DNA from 4 places in the Photobacterium atrarenae genome. Region 1 is predicted to be linked to each of the others. Evidence: predicted binding sites of a transcription regulator. Region 1 holds the regulator's gene; each other region holds the start of a gene.
What was found. The regulator PurR, encoded in region 1, represses purine synthesis genes. The targets are predictions, from matches to a motif close to TNANGNAAACGTTTNCNTNA.

Region 1 (4,214 bases):
GGCTACAGCCATGGTTTTACCGATATGGTAATTGCGATACCAGTACTTTTTAGAGCGGATTTTAAGCAGTACCCCCCACAACAGGAGGAGGCCGTTAAACCCTGCGGTCACTGCCAACACTTCATCCAGCATTGAAAATGGGGCGAGTTGCTGATGGACGACGAAGACAATCACAATGGTGGGCAGCAAGTTGAGCAAAACTAACAAACGCATCAGTTTCGGCCATTTGCAAAACTTGTCTTTGAACATCTGGCTGGATTGTCCTGGAAAAGGTTGCGAGCTGTACATAAGACCCTCCCTGCGGCGGCTGCGTTGACGCCCCAATTCTACTGAGCCAGCAGGGGATGAAAACCTTGTTGACTGATTTGTGAACAGCTTTGGGAGTGGTGTCAATGTTTGGCATTTCTTCACAGAAAAATGTCATTCACTTGGTGCAAATTTGACATTCTACGTCGTGTGAGGGAGAGCTCCTTGGCAGACTGTTGTTCAGTTACTGGTAGTCATATGATGTGGAAGGCCAGTGAGGGATACTGGGGAGCAGAAAGAGGCGGAAATCGCCTCTTTCGAAATAGGTATGTTCAGAGAAACCGATAGGTGGGTTGCTCAGGAGTTTAATTTCGCCAACAGCTCAGAGCGACGCTGCTGCGGAATCACAGACCAATGGCGTCCGCTGACCGCACCCTCAAGGGCCCACAGCAAATCGATATTAACCGTGTCCTGGTGGGTTTCCTGCAACGCTTTGAAAGCGTTCAACGCACCGGCTTCGTAGAGCTCATCGACGGTCGTGATCCCTGCTTTTTTCAACATCCGCTCATTAGCTAAGCGCAGGTTCGGCAGATCCTTGATCCGGCTTGGGCCACTCTGGCTTTTCTTTTCTTTATCCTGCTTGGCAGCTTCAAAAGAGTGCTTTGCGTGTTCGATGATTTTCTCCGGTTCATTCCACCATTCCTCAGGAATTGCGTAATGTTTCGTGACCACCGGGAACCCACGTTTTTTGTAAACGTACGGGCTCAATCCGGCTTTCTTGAATTGTTCTTCGTTTTCAGCATTGGCCCGCAGGTGCAGTTTGTCGTTAACCACTAACGCAAACATGGTTTCGCCTGAGAAAACTCCAAAGCCACCAAACATTGAACGTGATTTTACATTGTCAAAACAACGAAATAGTCGAAGAGAATCTTTAAGTACTGGTTTGTCCATGCTTCTTTCTCGGTGAAAAATTTCTTGAGTCACCTAACAACAGAGCGAGGATTCAGATTAGCAAATTTCAAAGAAAAGCAATGTCAGGGATTTGTCAGAATTCTGAGCATGACTTCTTGCTATATCCATCGGCAACCCCGCTACCATAAGTTGACTTAATTATTGATAAATAAGCGACTTTTAGGCCGGAAGCTTTGCGTCCCATTCTTTCAAATGGTTTGCCTTGTTCGTGACACAAATAAGCATATCTCAGAAGATATTTTTGAACTTGGTCCCACTTTTAAAAATGTGACACTCCTTCCACAAATAAAGCAATATCATCGGGACAAGAATATCCAAGAGTCACAATTTTTGAACAGGTAGCACAGTTTTAGAACGATTCTAACCCATGATTTACCCATAAATAACTTTGTCAGTAATAGAACTTGAGGGCAATGTCAAAATTGCAACAAAAAACCGATAGCAAGCTATCGGTTTTTTTGTATGGCAAAATTGAAAGTGATAAGCAATTAAGCGTTTATCTTCTTGACAGATTTACGGACAACCAATTCCGGAGCCATCTCAAAGATACGGCGCTCATGTTGTTTGTCTTTCACCCGTGCCATCAGGATCTCAATGGCCTTCTGACCCAGGCGCTGCTTCGGCTGGTGGATGGTGGTCAGCGGCGGAGAGAAGTAAGGCGCCAGGTCGATATTGTCGTAGCCGATAATGGAAACATCATCCGGTACGCGCAGCCCGGCCTGCTCAAAGGTACTGATCAGCGCCATGGCCATAATATCATTGAAACAGAAAATGGCGCTTGGGCGATCGTCCATCGCGATATATTGCTTTGCCGCGGCAACAGCAGATTCACATTCAAAGTCACCTTCAATCAGCCAGTCCGGATTTACGCTCAGATTGGCTTCTTCCATTGCTTTGTAGAAGCCTTTGAGGCGCTCACGGCACGTGAGTTTCTCGGTATGGCCGGTGAGGCAGCCAATTTTCTGGTGGCCGTGCTCAATAAAGTACTTGGTCGCGACATATCCGCCCAGCTCAGCATTGTCCTGAATCTTGTCGGTATGCGGGCTCTCTGGTCCCCAGTCCATGATCACCATCGGCAGATCTTTCTGGCGTTCCAGCAGGGCCAGCAGCTTATCGTCAAGATCGGAACACATCACCAGCAGGCCATCCACGCGTTTCTCAGCCAGCATTCGCAGGTAATCGCGCTGTTTTTCCAGGTTGCCTTCGGTATTACACAGGATCAGGGTGTAGCCTTCTCCGTAGCAGTATTCTTCGACACCGTGAACTACTTCGGCGAAAAATGGGTTGGTCGACTTGGTGACCAGCATGCCGATGGTTCGGGTGGTATTACATTTCAGGCTACGCGCCACAGCACTCGGGGCATAGTTGAGTTCGTCTACAGCGGCCAGAACTTTCTTCTGAGTTGCTTCTGCAACAAACCGGGTTTTATTGATCACGTGAGACACTGTTGTGGTTGAAACACCTGCCAAACGTGCAACATCTTTAATCGTTGCCATACTTATTCTTCTAATAATTCAAAGTGGGCCTGGGCCCATTTATCTTCATTGATCTGAACAGCATTCAACAGCCATGTACCAAACTGAATAAGTATCTGGTATGCCTCCGGGAGTCAGGCCAGATAATTGTTCAGTTTGGCATGATGATCTGCGTTCATAAAGACCATCATGCTGTTTCATACTGCGTATAAAACGTCAAAAAGCCGCTTCTCTGACGAGCGGCTTTCTTCCTCACCTTTCAGGCGTTGCATTGTGTAATCGCTTGCGATCACATTCTACTGAGTGTAGCGCACAGTGCAACGTTTCTGTATCGCAAGGTGATAATTCTTGATAGATATCAACAAACTTACTGCAATTTTTCTAAACTTGGATGCATATCTGATGTAGTGACCGTTGCATCAGATAGCCCCGGCAGAACCGGGGGGGTGAGAAAGCAGGTCGTTGAGCAGGAATCACTTTTTGGGCTATGCCGCAGGCAGGACCACCGGAAAATCCTGGGTCGGGTGCTTGCTGACATGGACCGGCCAGCCGTAGACCCGCTGAATAGTGTCGGGGGTTAAAGCCTGCCAGGGGGGCCCGTCGGCCTGCACCTTGCCATGGTTGACGATCACCAAACGGTCGGCATATTGGGCGGCCAGATTGAGGTCATGGATCACCACAATCACTGCGGCGCCAGCGTTAGCCAGTGTTCGGGCTACTTGCAAGGTCTGGTGCTGGTGGGAGAGATCCAGGGCCGATGTCGGCTCATCCAGCATCAATATGCACTGGTCGCCAGCGTGGCTGAGTTGGGTCAGCACCCGGGCCAGGTGCACCCGCTGTTTCTCCCCCCCGGATAAAGATGGGTACAACCGGTCCTGAAGTTCGAGGACGTCGACCTGGGTCATTTTTTCCGTCGCCAACGCCTGGGTGTCTTTTCTCGTTAGTTGTAGAGGGAGGCTGCCCAGCTCAACCACTTCCCGGGCGGTAAAGGCGAAGGCCAGGTTGCTGTGCTGCGGCAAGATACCCAGGTGTTTGGCCAGCGTAGCTGGTGGGTAATCTTTGCGCTCTTTCCCAAAAAAGCGAATTGTGCCACCGCCTTCGGCTTCACCGCACAATACTTTCAACAGGCTACTTTTTCCGGCGCCATTCGGTCCGAGCAGGGCGGTCAGTTCGCCGCTGGCAATATTGAGGCTAAAATCATCCAGCAGCTTCTTTCCGCCCAGGGTCAGATTCAACGCACGGGCTTCAATCGCGGGGGTCGGATGCTCGGGTGCCGAGACAGGATTTTGAGGAGGAGTCATGACATTCTGCCTCGTTGCTTCATCAGCATAAAGATAAAGAATGGCGCGCCGAGAATCGCGGTAATAATCCCCACCGGTAATTCCGTCGGGGCAGCCACGACACGCGCCAGCATATCGGCCACCAGCAGTACCAGTGCCCCCAGCAGCGCTGAAAGTGGGAGCAAGGTTTTGTGGTTCGGACCACACAGCATACGGCCCAGATGCGGGATGATCAGGCCGA
Region 2 (4,214 bases), 1.3 Mb from region 1:
GCAGACCATGCAGGCGATCGAGCCCAAAAAACGTCAACCAAAGCGCAACTAATCAGCGGAAATAGTGATGAGCGGACAACTCCTTGATACCGTCGCCCTGACCGAACTCTCCGGCGTCGGGGCCAAAATGGCAGAAAAACTGGAAAAAATCGGCCTGCACAGCGTACAGGATCTGCTGTTTCACCTGCCGCTCCGCTATGAAGACCGCACCCGGATCTGGCCCATCGCCGGCGTCCTGCCCGGCCAGCACCTCACCATTCAGGGCGAGGTGCTCAGCAACAACATCAGCTTCGGCAAACGGCGGATGCTGACCGTGAAAATCAGCGATCAGAGCGGCAGTGCCACCCTGCGCTTTTTCAACTTCAACGCGGCGATGAAAAACAGCCTGGCTGAAGGCAAGCAGGTCAAAGCCTATGGCGAAATCAAACGCGGCCAGCACGGGCTGGAGATCATCCATCCCGACTACAAAGTATTTTCCGAGCCGACCGAGCTCAGCGTCGAGGAAACCCTGACCCCGGTCTACCCGACCACTGACGGCCTGCGCCAGCTCACCCTGCGTAACCTGACCGATCAGGCCCTGGCCCTGCTCGACAAGGCCGCCGTCAGTGAACTGCTGCCCGAAGGCCTCTATGATCGCCAGATGACCCTGGCCGAAGCGCTGCACCTGATGCACCGCCCGACCCCGGATGTCTCCCTCGAACAACTGGAAGAAGGCAAACACCCGGCTCAGCAACGCCTGATCTTAGAAGAGCTGCTGGCGCAGAACCTGTCGATGCTGGCGGTGCGCAGCAAGGGCCAGCAACACCAGGCCTGGCCGCTGCCGCCAAGCCATACCCTGAAAAAGCAGCTTCTGGGCAGCCTGCCGTTCAGCCCGACCGGCGCCCAGCAACGCGTCGTGGCCGACATCGAAACCGACCTCGCCCGGCCCCATCCGATGATGCGCCTGGTACAGGGGGATGTCGGCTCGGGCAAAACCCTGGTCGCAGCCCTGGCTGCAGTACGGGCTATCGAGCATGGCTACCAGGTGGCGCTGATGGCCCCGACCGAACTGCTGGCCGAACAGCATGCGCTGAACTTCGCCAACTGGCTCAACCCGCTCGGCATTGAAGTCGGCTGGCTGGCGGGCAAGCTCAAGGGCAAGGCCCGCGAAACCGAACTGGCCCGAATTGAAAGCGGCGAAGCCAAAATGGTGGTCGGCACCCACGCCCTGTTCCAGGAGCAAGTGGTATTTCAGAACCTGGCGCTGGTGATCATCGATGAGCAGCACCGCTTCGGCGTCCATCAGCGGCTGGAGCTGCGTGAAAAAGGCGCCAGCAACGGCCACTACCCGCACCAGCTGATCATGACCGCCACCCCGATCCCGCGCACCCTGGCGATGACCGCCTATGCCGATCTCGAAACCTCGGTGATCGACGAACTGCCGCCGGGCCGGACCCCAATCCAGACCGTGGCAGTGCCCGACAGCCGCCGTGCCGACATCGTCGAACGGATCCGCGCCGCCTGCCTTAATGAAGGCCGCCAGGCGTATTGGGTTTGTACCCTGATTGATGAGTCCGAAGTGTTGGAAGCCCAGGCAGCCTCCGATACCGCTGATGAGCTGACTGCCCAGTTGCCCGAGCTCAATATCGGCCTGGTCCACGGCCGGATGAAACCGGCAGAAAAACAGGCGGTGATGAAACGCTTCAAGGACGGTGAACTGCACCTGCTGGTCGCCACCACAGTGATTGAAGTCGGGGTTGATGTCCCGAACGCCAGCCTGATGATCATCGAGAACCCCGAACGGCTCGGTCTGGCCCAGCTCCACCAGCTGCGCGGCCGTGTCGGCCGGGGCAGCGTTGCCAGCCATTGTGTGCTGCTCTACCATGCGCCGCTGTCGAAAACCGCCCAGAAACGCCTCGGGGTGCTGCGCGAAAGCAGCGACGGGTTTGTAATTGCCCAGCGCGATTTAGAAATCCGCGGTCCCGGTGAACTGCTCGGCACCAAGCAGACCGGCCTGGCTGATTTCAAAATTGCCGATCTGGTTCGCGACCAGCACCTGATCCCGCAGGTACAGAAACTGGCCCGCTATATCCACGAGCAATACCCGGACAACGCCAAGGCAATCATTACCCGCTGGCTCGGCCGGCGCGAGAACTACTCCAACGCCTGAGCCGTCCCCAAAGCTATCTCCAACGTCCAAATTTTCAGCCGGAAAGTACGCTTTCCGGCCGCAGCACCGCCACCACAGCCACTCCCGAACCGCCCCGGAAGGACAACAAAAAAGTCTGCTCAACCCAGCGCAAACGTTTGCTATTTTCTATCAAATAATTACAATAGCGCACAAAATTTCACCCACACGCACTTCTCCCGTGAACCGGCGGATCTGACTAACAGCAATCACAGAATTATTCGCTCTTTACAGGCTTTGCCCATCCAGCGCAACGCCGGGGATTAAGAAGTCCATCAAGGAAACCATGGCTATGACACGCCAACACGACGACATCGCAACACCGCAGAAATCCGATTTGATCTATCGCCTCGAAGACCGGCCACCGCTGCCACAAACCCTGTTTGCCGCCACCCAGCACCTGCTGGCCATGTTTGTGGCGGTGATCACCCCGTCGCTCATCATCTGCCAGGCCCTCGGCCTGCCGGCCAGCGACACTAACACCATTGTCAGCATGTCGCTGTTCGCCTCGGGCATCGCCTCGTTCATTCAGATCCGCACCGTCGGTCCGGTCGGCTCCGGCCTGCTGTCGATCCAGGGCACCAGTTTTAATTTCCTCGGTCCAATCATCGGTGCCGGACTGGCGATGAAAGCCGGCGGCGCGGATATCCCGACCATGATGGCGGCCATTTTCGGCACTATTCTGGCCGCGTCGCTGACTGAAGTCTTGATTTCCCGCGTACTGCAACATGCCCAGCGCGTGATCACGCCGTTGGTTTCGGGCATTGTCGTCACCCTGATCGGCCTGACCCTGATCCAGATCGGCCTCACCTCCATGGGCGGCGGCTACGCGGCGATTGAAAACGGCAGCTTCGGCAGCCTGGATAACCTGATGCTGGCCGGCACGGTACTGGGCCTGATTGTCCTGCTCAACCGGGTGAAGAACCCGTACCTGCGTGTCTCTTCGATTATGATTGCGATGGCCGCCGGGACCCTGCTGGCGTGGGGCACCGGGATGCTCGATACCGCCCGCGTTGCCGACACCGGCCTGATCGCCGTGCCGCTACCGATGCAATACGGCCTCGGCTTTGACTGGTCGCTGCTGATCCCGCTGGTGATCGTGTTTGCCATCACCTCACTGGAAGCGATCGGCGATATTACCGCCACCTCCGAGACCTCCGAGCAACCCGTTGCCGGCCCGGTCTATCTGAAGCGGATCAAAGGCGGCGTGCTGGCCGACGGCATCAACTCGGCCCTGGCCGCAGTGCTCAACAGCTTCCCGAACTCCACCTTCAGCCAGAACAACGGCATTATCCAGCTGACCGGGGTCGCCAGCCGCTACATCGGCTACTTCGTCGCGGGTATGCTGGTACTGCTCGGCCTGCTGCCAAGCGTAGCCAATTTAGTCCAGCTGATCCCGGAGCCGGTGCTCGGCGGCGCGACCATTGTGATGTTCGGCACCATTGCCGCCTCCGGGGTCCGGATCATTTCTCGTTGCGACCTCGACCGCCGGGCAATTCTGATCATGGCGCTGTCGTTTTCCATGGGCCTGGGCATTGCCCAGAAGCCGGAAATCCTCCAGTTCATGCCAGAGTGGATCCAGAGCATCCTGTCCTCCGGGATGGCTGCCGGCGGGATCACCGCGATTGTGCTCAACCTGGTACTGCCGGAAGAAAAATAATCTCTCCGACTGCCAGATAAATAAGCCACACACAAAAATCGAGTAGGAGGAGGCCTCACGGCCTCCGTCCTCTCACACCACCGTACAAGCGTGGGTCGCATACGGCGGTTCCGAATATATTTTCAGTGACTCGTACCCATCTCGCAACGAGTACAGACCCATCTCCTTGAACCATTTCATTGGCATGGCCTGATTGAGCTGGGGCGATAAAGCCAAGTGCCACCACCCTTTATCTGACATCGCCAGCTTCCACGCATTGCGTTCGCTTACACCCTCTTGGCGTAACCATGTCGCTATGCTGTATCTGCGCTTGCGCTGCTTGAGGCGATAGCACCGTAAGCGCCGCCTTATCCATTCATCCAAGCGCTGCATCGCGCTTTTCCGTAT
Region 3 (4,214 bases), 730 kb from region 1:
ATTTCTTGCTTAGGAGCCAGACATGAAAGTCGTTGAAGTAAACCACCCCCTGGTTAAACATAAGATTGGTCTTATGCGCGAAGGTGACATCAGCACGAAACGTTTCCGTGAATTGGCGACGGAAGTTGGTAGCCTGCTGACTTATGAAGCGACTTCAGACTTCGAAACCGAAAAGGTTACTATTGCAGGTTGGAACGGTCAAGTTGAGATCGACCAGATCAAAGGTAAGAAAGTAACCGTGGTACCAATCCTGCGTGCCGGTCTGGGGATGATGGATGGTGTGCTGGAGCATATGCCAAGCGCCCGTATCTCGACCGTCGGTATCTACCGTGACGAGGAAACGCTGGAGCCGGTACCGTATTTCCATAAGCTGGCTTCGAACATTGACGAGCGGATGGCGCTGGTCGTTGACCCGATGCTGGCCACCGGTGGCTCAATGATTGCGACAATAGATTTGCTGAAAGAGCATGGCTGTAAGTCAATCAAAGTACTGGTACTGGTTGCGGCGCCGGAAGGGGTGGCGGCACTGGAAAAAGCGCACCCGGATGTTGAGCTTTACACGGCAGCGATTGATCAGAAGCTCAATGACAAGGGCTACATCGTTCCGGGTCTGGGCGATGCCGGTGATAAAATCTTCGGGACCAAATAAGCTTCAACGCACGACAAACGAGAACCGGGCGCAGCCCGGTTTTTTCATGCCCGTCAGTTTGATTTGTAATACTAATCAAAGTAAGTAAGTGATCAAAAATAGCGTCGGAAAAATGTTTGAGAACAAGGCAGAATTTTTAGATAAGTAGTTATTCTACAATCAAAAATTCTAACGCAGTTATCGAGCATTTTAACAAGCTAGGATGACCCTTTATTTACTGCGATTGGTATAATATTCCAAGCGGTTTTCTGTGAGATAAAAACGCAGAAGCCTGGCTTCTGCGTTTTGGGGGACCGTACTGGCGCTGTGGTTGAAATTAACGCGGTGTTTCTTCCATTTGCGCGTTGTCGACCACGTGACTCTCGCCCAGATCATCGGGCAGGATCAGGTTAAGCACGATTGCCACGATCCCGCACAAGCTCACGCCTTGCAGGCTGAACTCGCCGATGCCGAATGCCATCCCGCCAATGCCGAACACCAGAGTCACGGCGACAATGACTAAGTTGCGCGCCTTGTGCAGGTCGACCTGATTTTTGATCAGGGTATTGAGGCCAACGGTGGCAATCGAGCCGAACAGCAGGATCATGATTCCGCCCATCACCGGCACCGGGATGGTTTGCAGGGAGGCGCCCAGTTTACCGACGAAGGCCAGCACCAACGCCGTCACCGCTCCCCAGGTCATAATGATTGGGTTGAAGGCTTTGGTCAGCATCACCGCGCCAGTGACTTCAGAATAAGTGGTGTTCGGTGGCGCACCAAATAGCGAAGCGGCCATGGTTGCGACGCCGTCACCGGCCATGGTCCGGTGCAGCCCCGGCTTTTTCAGGTAGTCTTTTCCGGTTACGTTGGAGATGGCCAGCATATCGCCGACATGCTCAACCGCCGGGGCAATGGCGACCGGGATCATAAACAGGATGGCGTTGATGTTAAATTCCGGGTACGTAAAGTTCGGCAGAGCGAGCCAGCTGGCCTCGGCCACCGGGGTGAAATCGACCACACCGAAGAACAGGCTGGTGGCGTAACCGGCAAGAATCCCGCCCATAATCGGCACCAGTTTGAAGAACCCTTTGGCAAAAACGCTCAGGCCAATCGTCACCAGCAAAGCGATGCTTGAGATCCACAGCGCGGCATCGGCATCGATTAGCTGCACGGCACCGTCACCCGTTTTGCCGAGCGCCATATTCACTGCGACCGGCGCCAAGCCCAGGCCAATCACCATGATGACCGGACCCACCACCACAGGTGGCAGCAGCTTATGAATAATCGCCACCCCACGAACCTTAATGACGGCGCTCATCAGGACGTAGACCACCCCGGCAGCCATCAGGCCGCTCATGGTTCCTGCAATGCCCCAGGTTTGGACGCCGTACATGATTGGAGCGATAAACGCAAAAGAGGAAGCGAGAAAGATGGGAACGGAGCGTTTGGTGATAAATTGAAAGAGGAGGGTACCAATCCCGGCGCCAAATAGCGCCACACTCGGATCCAGCCCGGTTAAAAGCGGTACCAGAACCAATGCACCAAATGCGACAAACAGCATTTGAGCGCCCTGTACAACCTGCATCATTGTTGTTTCCACCCTGTCTGAAAAAAAATCGCGGAATGCTAGCACGGATGTAATCGTTTGCCCATTTGTCGGGCCGGATAAAACCACTTGGCCACCAGGGATGTCGAATAATTCAATATAAGTCACCTTTTTTCGACTCTGTTACATTTTATTGCATGGTGCTCCATTGCAAATTCGGGGCAAAAAGGTTCCTGACGGGCGGTTCGGGATAGGCGATGGAAAAAAAGCGTACGTCCTGCGGGGGATTTTATGGCTGAAGCAGTTGCCGATATGGCCGGGTTCATTCTATGATCGGGCATTAAGTCAATGATGATATGAGTCTTCTAATGTTGCGTATTGCTCTACTCCTGTGTGCCTTCCTGGCCTGGCCGCTGAAAGCTGCGACGGTGACCAATTTGTATCAGGCAGAAGTGGTGTTGCCCGATACCGATCGGGCGTCTGAAACGAAAGCGCGTGAAGCGGCGCTGGCGCAGGTGCTGGTCAAAGTGTCCGGTCAAAGTGCGATCACCGAGAATGAGGTGATCCAAAAAGCGATGGCGAACAGCCGCGCTTATGTCAGCCAATTTGGTTACGGCAGCCGGGATGGCCAGCAAACCCTGTCGCTGGCGTTTGATCGGGGCCAAATCCGCAACCTGCTGACCCAGGCGAACGCAACATTGTGGCGGGAAGAGCGACCGAGCGTGCTGGTATGGCTGGTGAAAGATGCCAACCGTAACCGGGATATCGTCTGGGATCAGTCCGGCAGTGTCCTGACAACCCAGCTGAAACGGGCGGCCGATCAGCGGGGGGTTCCAGTGATGATGCCGATTGGTGATTTTGAAGATATCACCGCGATTAATATTCCGGATCTGTGGGGCGGTTTTATCCAGCCGATTGCCGGTGCCAGTGCCCGTTATCAGCCGGATGCCGTGCTGGTGGTTCGTTTGCGTCAATCCGGCGCCGATAGTGCGCAGCTTGGCTGGCAACTGTTTGCGGATTCGCCGGAGCAACTGACCAGCTCGCAAACGATGCCGGCGGAAGGCCGGGCGTCGGGCACTCCTGCCGACGCGCTGACCCAGATGATGGATCAGGTGGCCGATAGACTGGCTGCCAAATATGCCGTACCACTGGGCGGCGCGGCCAGTGATGCATTTGCGATTGAAGTCGCCAATATTCGCACCACAGAAGATTTCTTTGCCCTGGAGCGCTTGTTGACGAACCTCACTTCGGTGGCATCGGTGAATGCCAGCCGGCTCCAAGGCGATACCGTTACCTTTGCGGTGAATTTACTGAGCTCGGAAACTGCGTTTTATCAGGAGTTGGGACGAGATCAGCGCCTGAGCCGTGTGGTCCCGGACATGCCGCAGCCTGCGGAAGCGATGTCGCCAGAAGAAAAGTTACAGGTGCTTTATGCTGGTGTCGAAGCTGAGACCACGGTTGATCCGGATGCGGTCGATGTGTCAGCGACCCTGATGCAGCCCCGGACTGAAACCAATCAGTTTTACTGGTCGCCATAATCGAGTCTGGACATCAGCGCCTGGCTGGCTCGAACGAGAAAACAAAAAACCGGCAACCTCAGGGCTGCCGGTTTTTTATCGGGCGTGTTCACGGTGCTGTCCCGTGAACATCTCATCTTTTATTTCTCTTTCTTTTCGTGTGCTTCCCGCTCTTCTTTCTCGACCTGAGACAGCCTTTTGAGCTTGATGCCCAGCTCCCGGCCACGGTGACGGGCAAACAGGATGTTGGCGATAAACGCAGCAGCGGTAATGCCCAGCTCTATCAAGGCCAGCAGGCGTTCTCCTTCATCAATCCACAAAATGGTCAGGCCGTGGAGGAAATAGAACATGAGGATGAAGTTAGCCCAGGCGTGGGTATAGGGCCGGCCTTCTAAAATCCCCTTGAGCGGAAACAGCATCGGCAGGATCCACATTCCGGCGACGACCAGGTTATTGAGGTGCGGATGCGGAGAAATCACACTTTGCCACAAGCCGACCCAGAGGATCAGCGACAGGTTGGCGG
Region 4 (4,214 bases), 1.5 Mb from region 1:
AAAAGCCAGCGATTGCTGGCTTTTTTGATCTTTAGCGTTTGTATTTAGGGGTTAAATCCGCACTACCGGAAATGCCTGTGGGTCTAAGTGTGCAGCCAGCTCGTCTAAGGCGGCTTTCAGGTCGCACTTAGGGCTGGCGCAGACATTGATATGCCCCATTTTCCGCCCCGGTCGCTTTTCTTTCCCGTACCAGTGAACATGACAGTGCGGCAGACCCAGGATTGCGTCATCCAGAGTATCCTCGCCGAGGATATTGACCATCGCTGTCGGGCGAAGCAAAGCGGTGCTGCCCAGCGGTAACCCGCACACGGCGCGGAGATGATTTTCAAACTGGCAGGTTTCTGCGCCTTGCTGGGTCCAGTGGCCGGAGTTGTGAACCCGCGGCGCGATTTCATTGACCAGCAAGGTACCGTTGACCTCGAAGAACTCAATCGCCAGCACGCCGACATAATCAAGCGTTTCGGCCAGTGCCTTGAACATAGCCTCGGCTTCGGCTTGCAGCGCCTGCGAATCAGATTGGGCGACCGACAGGCTGAGGACGCCATTGCTGTGGGTATTTTCGGTCAGCGGGTAAATGGCGAGGCTACCGTCTTGCCCGCGGGCGCCGATCACCGACACTTCCCGATCAAACGGGATGAAGGCCTCGGCGACAATGGCCTGCTCCGGCGCCGCTTGCAGGAAGGATTCCAGCTCAGCCCAGATCGCTTCCTTGGCGTCGGCCGATTTGAGTCGCCACTGCCCTTTGCCGTCATAGCCGCCCAGGGCACTTTTCAGCACCATTGGCAGACCGACTTTCTCAATCGCCTGCTCAAAGTCGTCGCGGGTTGTAATGAGGTGATAGGTCGCATTGGCAACGCCGGCGCGATCGAGCAGGCTCTTCTCAAGACGGCGATCGCCTCCGGCTTTGATGGCTTCGGCAGTCGGGCGAAATTTCCCGCTGGCGGCGCAGAGATCCAGAATGTCATGCGGGATGTGCTCGAATTCCGCCGTGATCACATGGGCGTAGGTGATCGCTGTGTTGAGTCCTTTCATCATCAGCTGTTGGGTCAGCGGATGGACTACATGCCCGGTGCCGACATCATAGGCCAGAACCTCAATGTTGAGCGGCGCCCCGGCCAGGGCCATCATTCTTGCCAGTTGCCCGGCGCCGAGTACCAAGACCTTCATGATACGTCCTCGGCCGGGTTCGGGTTGCTCAGGACCGTCTCGGTTTGTTCCTGGCGGAACGCGTCGACGGCTGCCATCACGGTGCTGTCCTGGGTGCCGATGATTTGGGCGGCCAGCAACCCGGCATTGGCGGCACCGGCATCACCGATGGCCAGGGTACCGACAGCAACCCCTTTGGGCATCTGGACGATCGACAGCAGAGAGTCCATGCCTTTGAGTGCCCGTGACTGGACCGGCACGCCCAGGACCGGCACACTGGTAAATGCGGCGGTCATGCCTGGCAGATGGGCGGCGCCGCCGGCACCGGCAATGATTACCTTAATGCCGCGCTCATGGGCGGTTTCTGCATATTCAGCCAGCAGGTGTGGAGTCCGGTGCGCTGAAACCACTTTGGTTTCATACGGTACGTTGAAGCGTTCCAACATCTCAGCGGCGTGCTGCATGGTTGGCCAGTCTGACTTTGAGCCCATGATAATCCCGACTTTCATCCCGATCTCCTTTGGGTTAGCTAATGGAAGGCAACAAGGCTTGGCGCGCATTATACGGTGATTTTTTATGAAGGAAAACGTTTGCGTCAGAGTTTGTGCCAGCTTTTGTTAAGGGATATTGCCGGACATGGTCTTGTTCGGCAGGAGTGGGTAAAATACCCGCAACGAGGTTAATACGGGTATCGGAGCGATGCCTGAATGAGGGTGACGTGGAAAATTTAACGCAAGTGGTTGCTGCGCTGCAGCAAGGTGAAGTGGTGGCTTACCCGACTGAGGCCGTGTTTGGGGTTGGGTGCGATCCGGATAATGAACAGGCGGTGCATAAACTGCTGGCGCTAAAACAGCGCCCGATTGAAAAAGGCCTGATCCTGATCGCTGCCGACTATGAGCAACTAGCGCCTTATGTGGATGACAGCCAGCTCAGCGAAGCGCAAAAGCAGCGGATATTCGAGACCTGGCCCGGCCCGGTGACTTGGGTGATGCCGACCAAACCGGGGATTCCGGCGTTTCTGACCGGACAGTTTGACACCATTGCGGTTCGGGTCACAGATCATCCGTTGGTGCAGCAGCTCTGCCGCCAGTTTGGTAAGCCGCTGACCTCAACCAGTGCCAACTTGACCGGCCAGGCGCCGGGGCGCAGTGCCGAAGAGGTGAAGCAGCAACTGGGTCAGTACCTGCCGGCTATTTTACAAGGGGAGACCGGCGGGCGTGACAATCCGTCTGAGATCCGGGATGCTCTGACAGGGAAAGTTTTTCGCCAAGGATAATCAATGATGCAAGATGTGAGTAAGCAAGCCGTAAAATCGTTTTTGTTAGACCTTCAGGATCGCATTTGCCAGGCCCTTGAGCAGCAAGACGGTCAGGCAACCTTTGAGCAGGATGCCTGGGAGCGGGAGCAAGGGGGCGGCGGCCGCAGCCGGGTCTTGCGCCAGGGCCAGGTGTTCGAGCAGGCCGGGGTAAACTTCTCTCACGTCTACGGGGCGGAGATGCCGGGATCTGCCACGGCGCACCGCCCTGAGCTGGCCGGGCGCAGCTTTGAAGCCATGGGGGTGTCACTGGTGATCCACCCGAACAATCCTTATGTGCCGACCTCCCATGCCAATGTCCGGTTTTTCATTGCAGAGAAAGAAGGTGAAGAGCCGGTGTGGTGGTTTGGTGGCGGTTTCGACCTGACCCCGTTTTATCCGTTCGAGGAAGACTGTCAGCACTGGCATGACACAGCCAAAGCTTTGTGCCAGCCATTTGGTGATGAGGTGTATACCGAGCATAAAGCCTGGTGTGATCGTTATTTCTTCCTGCCGCACCGGAATGAAACCCGGGGGGTGGGCGGTCTGTTCTTCGATGATCTGAACCTGTGGGGGTTCGAGAAGAGCTTTGCCTATATGCAGGCGGTCGGGAATGGTTATCTGGATGCGTATCTGCCGATTGTGGAGAAACGCAAAGACACGAAGTACGGTGAGCGCGAGCGCCAGTTCCAGCTGTACCGTCGCGGTCGTTATGTTGAGTTCAACCTGGTGTATGACCGCGGCACCTTGTTTGGCCTTCAGAGCGGTGGCCGGACCGAATCGATCCTGATGTCGATGCCACCTCTGGTACGCTGGGAGTATTGCTACGAGCCGGAGTCGGGATCGCCGGAGGCTGCACTTTATGAGCATTACCTCAAACCGCGTATCTGGTAGTCGGCCCAGGAAGTGATTGAGCTTGCCGGGGAGCAGTGATAGGGTCGAAATATCGACCCTTTCTCTTATATATGGAACCCCGCTACATGGATCAATACGTAGTATTTGGCAACCCGATTGCGCAGAGTAAATCGCCACTGATACACACCTTGTTTGCCCGTCAGACCAGCCAGTCGATGCACTATGCAGCACAACTGGTGCCGCTGGGGGAATTCCGGGTGGCTGCGGATGCTTTTTTTGCCGACGGCGGACGGGGCTGTAATGTGACGGTGCCCTTTAAAGAGGATGCGTATCAATATGCCGATCAGCTGACCGAGCGCGCCAAACTAGCGGGGGCGGTCAATACCTTGAAGAAACTCGATGACGGGCTCGTGCTTGGCGATAATACCGATGGTGAAGGACTGGTGCAGGATCTGCTGCAACACCAGGTCACCCTGGCGGATCAGCGAATTCTGCTGATTGGGGCCGGGGGCGCTGCGCGGGGAGTGATCCTGCCGTTACTGGCGCAGCAGCCGTCATCCATCACCATCACTAACCGAACGCTTGCCAAAGCAGAGGCGTTGGTCGATGCCTTTGCGGCGCATGGCCCGGTCAACGCCGTCGCCCTCGATGAACTGGCGGGGGGACAATATGATGTGATCATCAATTCTACTTCTGCCAGCTTGAGCGGTCAGTTGCCTGGGATCCCGGAAAGCCTGATCCAGCCGTCTAAGGTGTGCTATGACATGGTCTACGGGAGTGGACCCACGACATTTAACCAATGGGCGCAACAGTTGGGTGCAAAAGTCGTGTTGGACGGACTGGGGATGCTGGTGGGACAGGCGGCAGAAAGCTTTATGTTATGGCGCGGCCTTCGTCCGGGCGCGAAGCAAGTCCAGCG

Region 2: the regulator PurR is predicted to act here: its motif matches at 2,275-2,294, upstream of NNL38_RS00660 (uracil-xanthine permease family protein).
Region 3: the regulator PurR is predicted to act here: its motif matches at 2,262-2,281, upstream of NNL38_RS03300 (uracil-xanthine permease family protein).
Region 4: the regulator PurR is predicted to act here: its motif matches at 1,725-1,744, upstream of purE (5-(carboxyamino)imidazole ribonucleotide mutase).

What each region holds. Positions count from the first base shown of each region.
Region 1 covers NZ_CP101508.1:1,394,669-1,398,882, forward strand. The annotation lists gene NNL38_RS06555 (hypothetical protein) at 1-288, opposite strand, end outside; gene NNL38_RS06560 (TfoX/Sxy family DNA transformation protein) at 604-1,197, opposite strand; cyclic di-GMP riboswitch class I at 1,325-1,430, opposite strand; gene purR (HTH-type transcriptional repressor PurR) at 1,707-2,714, opposite strand; gene NNL38_RS06570 (heme ABC transporter ATP-binding protein) at 3,179-3,994, opposite strand; gene NNL38_RS06575 (FecCD family ABC transporter permease) at 3,991-4,214, opposite strand, start outside.
Region 2 covers NZ_CP101508.1:135,945-140,158, reverse strand. The annotation lists gene trmH (tRNA (guanosine(18)-2'-O)-methyltransferase TrmH) at 1-52, shown strand, start outside; gene recG (ATP-dependent DNA helicase RecG) at 68-2,149, shown strand; gene NNL38_RS00660 (uracil-xanthine permease family protein) at 2,460-3,827, shown strand; gene ltrA (group II intron reverse transcriptase/maturase) at 3,900-4,214, opposite strand, start outside.
Region 3 covers NZ_CP101508.1:664,233-668,446, forward strand. The annotation lists gene upp (uracil phosphoribosyltransferase) at 23-649, shown strand; gene NNL38_RS03300 (uracil-xanthine permease family protein) at 966-2,216, opposite strand; gene NNL38_RS03305 (DUF2066 domain-containing protein) at 2,543-3,712, shown strand; gene NNL38_RS03310 (DUF2069 domain-containing protein) at 3,832-4,214, opposite strand, start outside.
Region 4 covers NZ_CP101508.1:3,393,041-3,397,254, reverse strand. The annotation lists gene NNL38_RS15815 (5-(carboxyamino)imidazole ribonucleotide synthase) at 52-1,167, opposite strand; gene purE (5-(carboxyamino)imidazole ribonucleotide mutase) at 1,164-1,655, opposite strand; gene tsaC (L-threonylcarbamoyladenylate synthase type 1 TsaC) at 1,865-2,422, shown strand; gene hemF (oxygen-dependent coproporphyrinogen oxidase) at 2,429-3,334, shown strand; gene aroE (shikimate dehydrogenase) at 3,421-4,214, shown strand, end outside.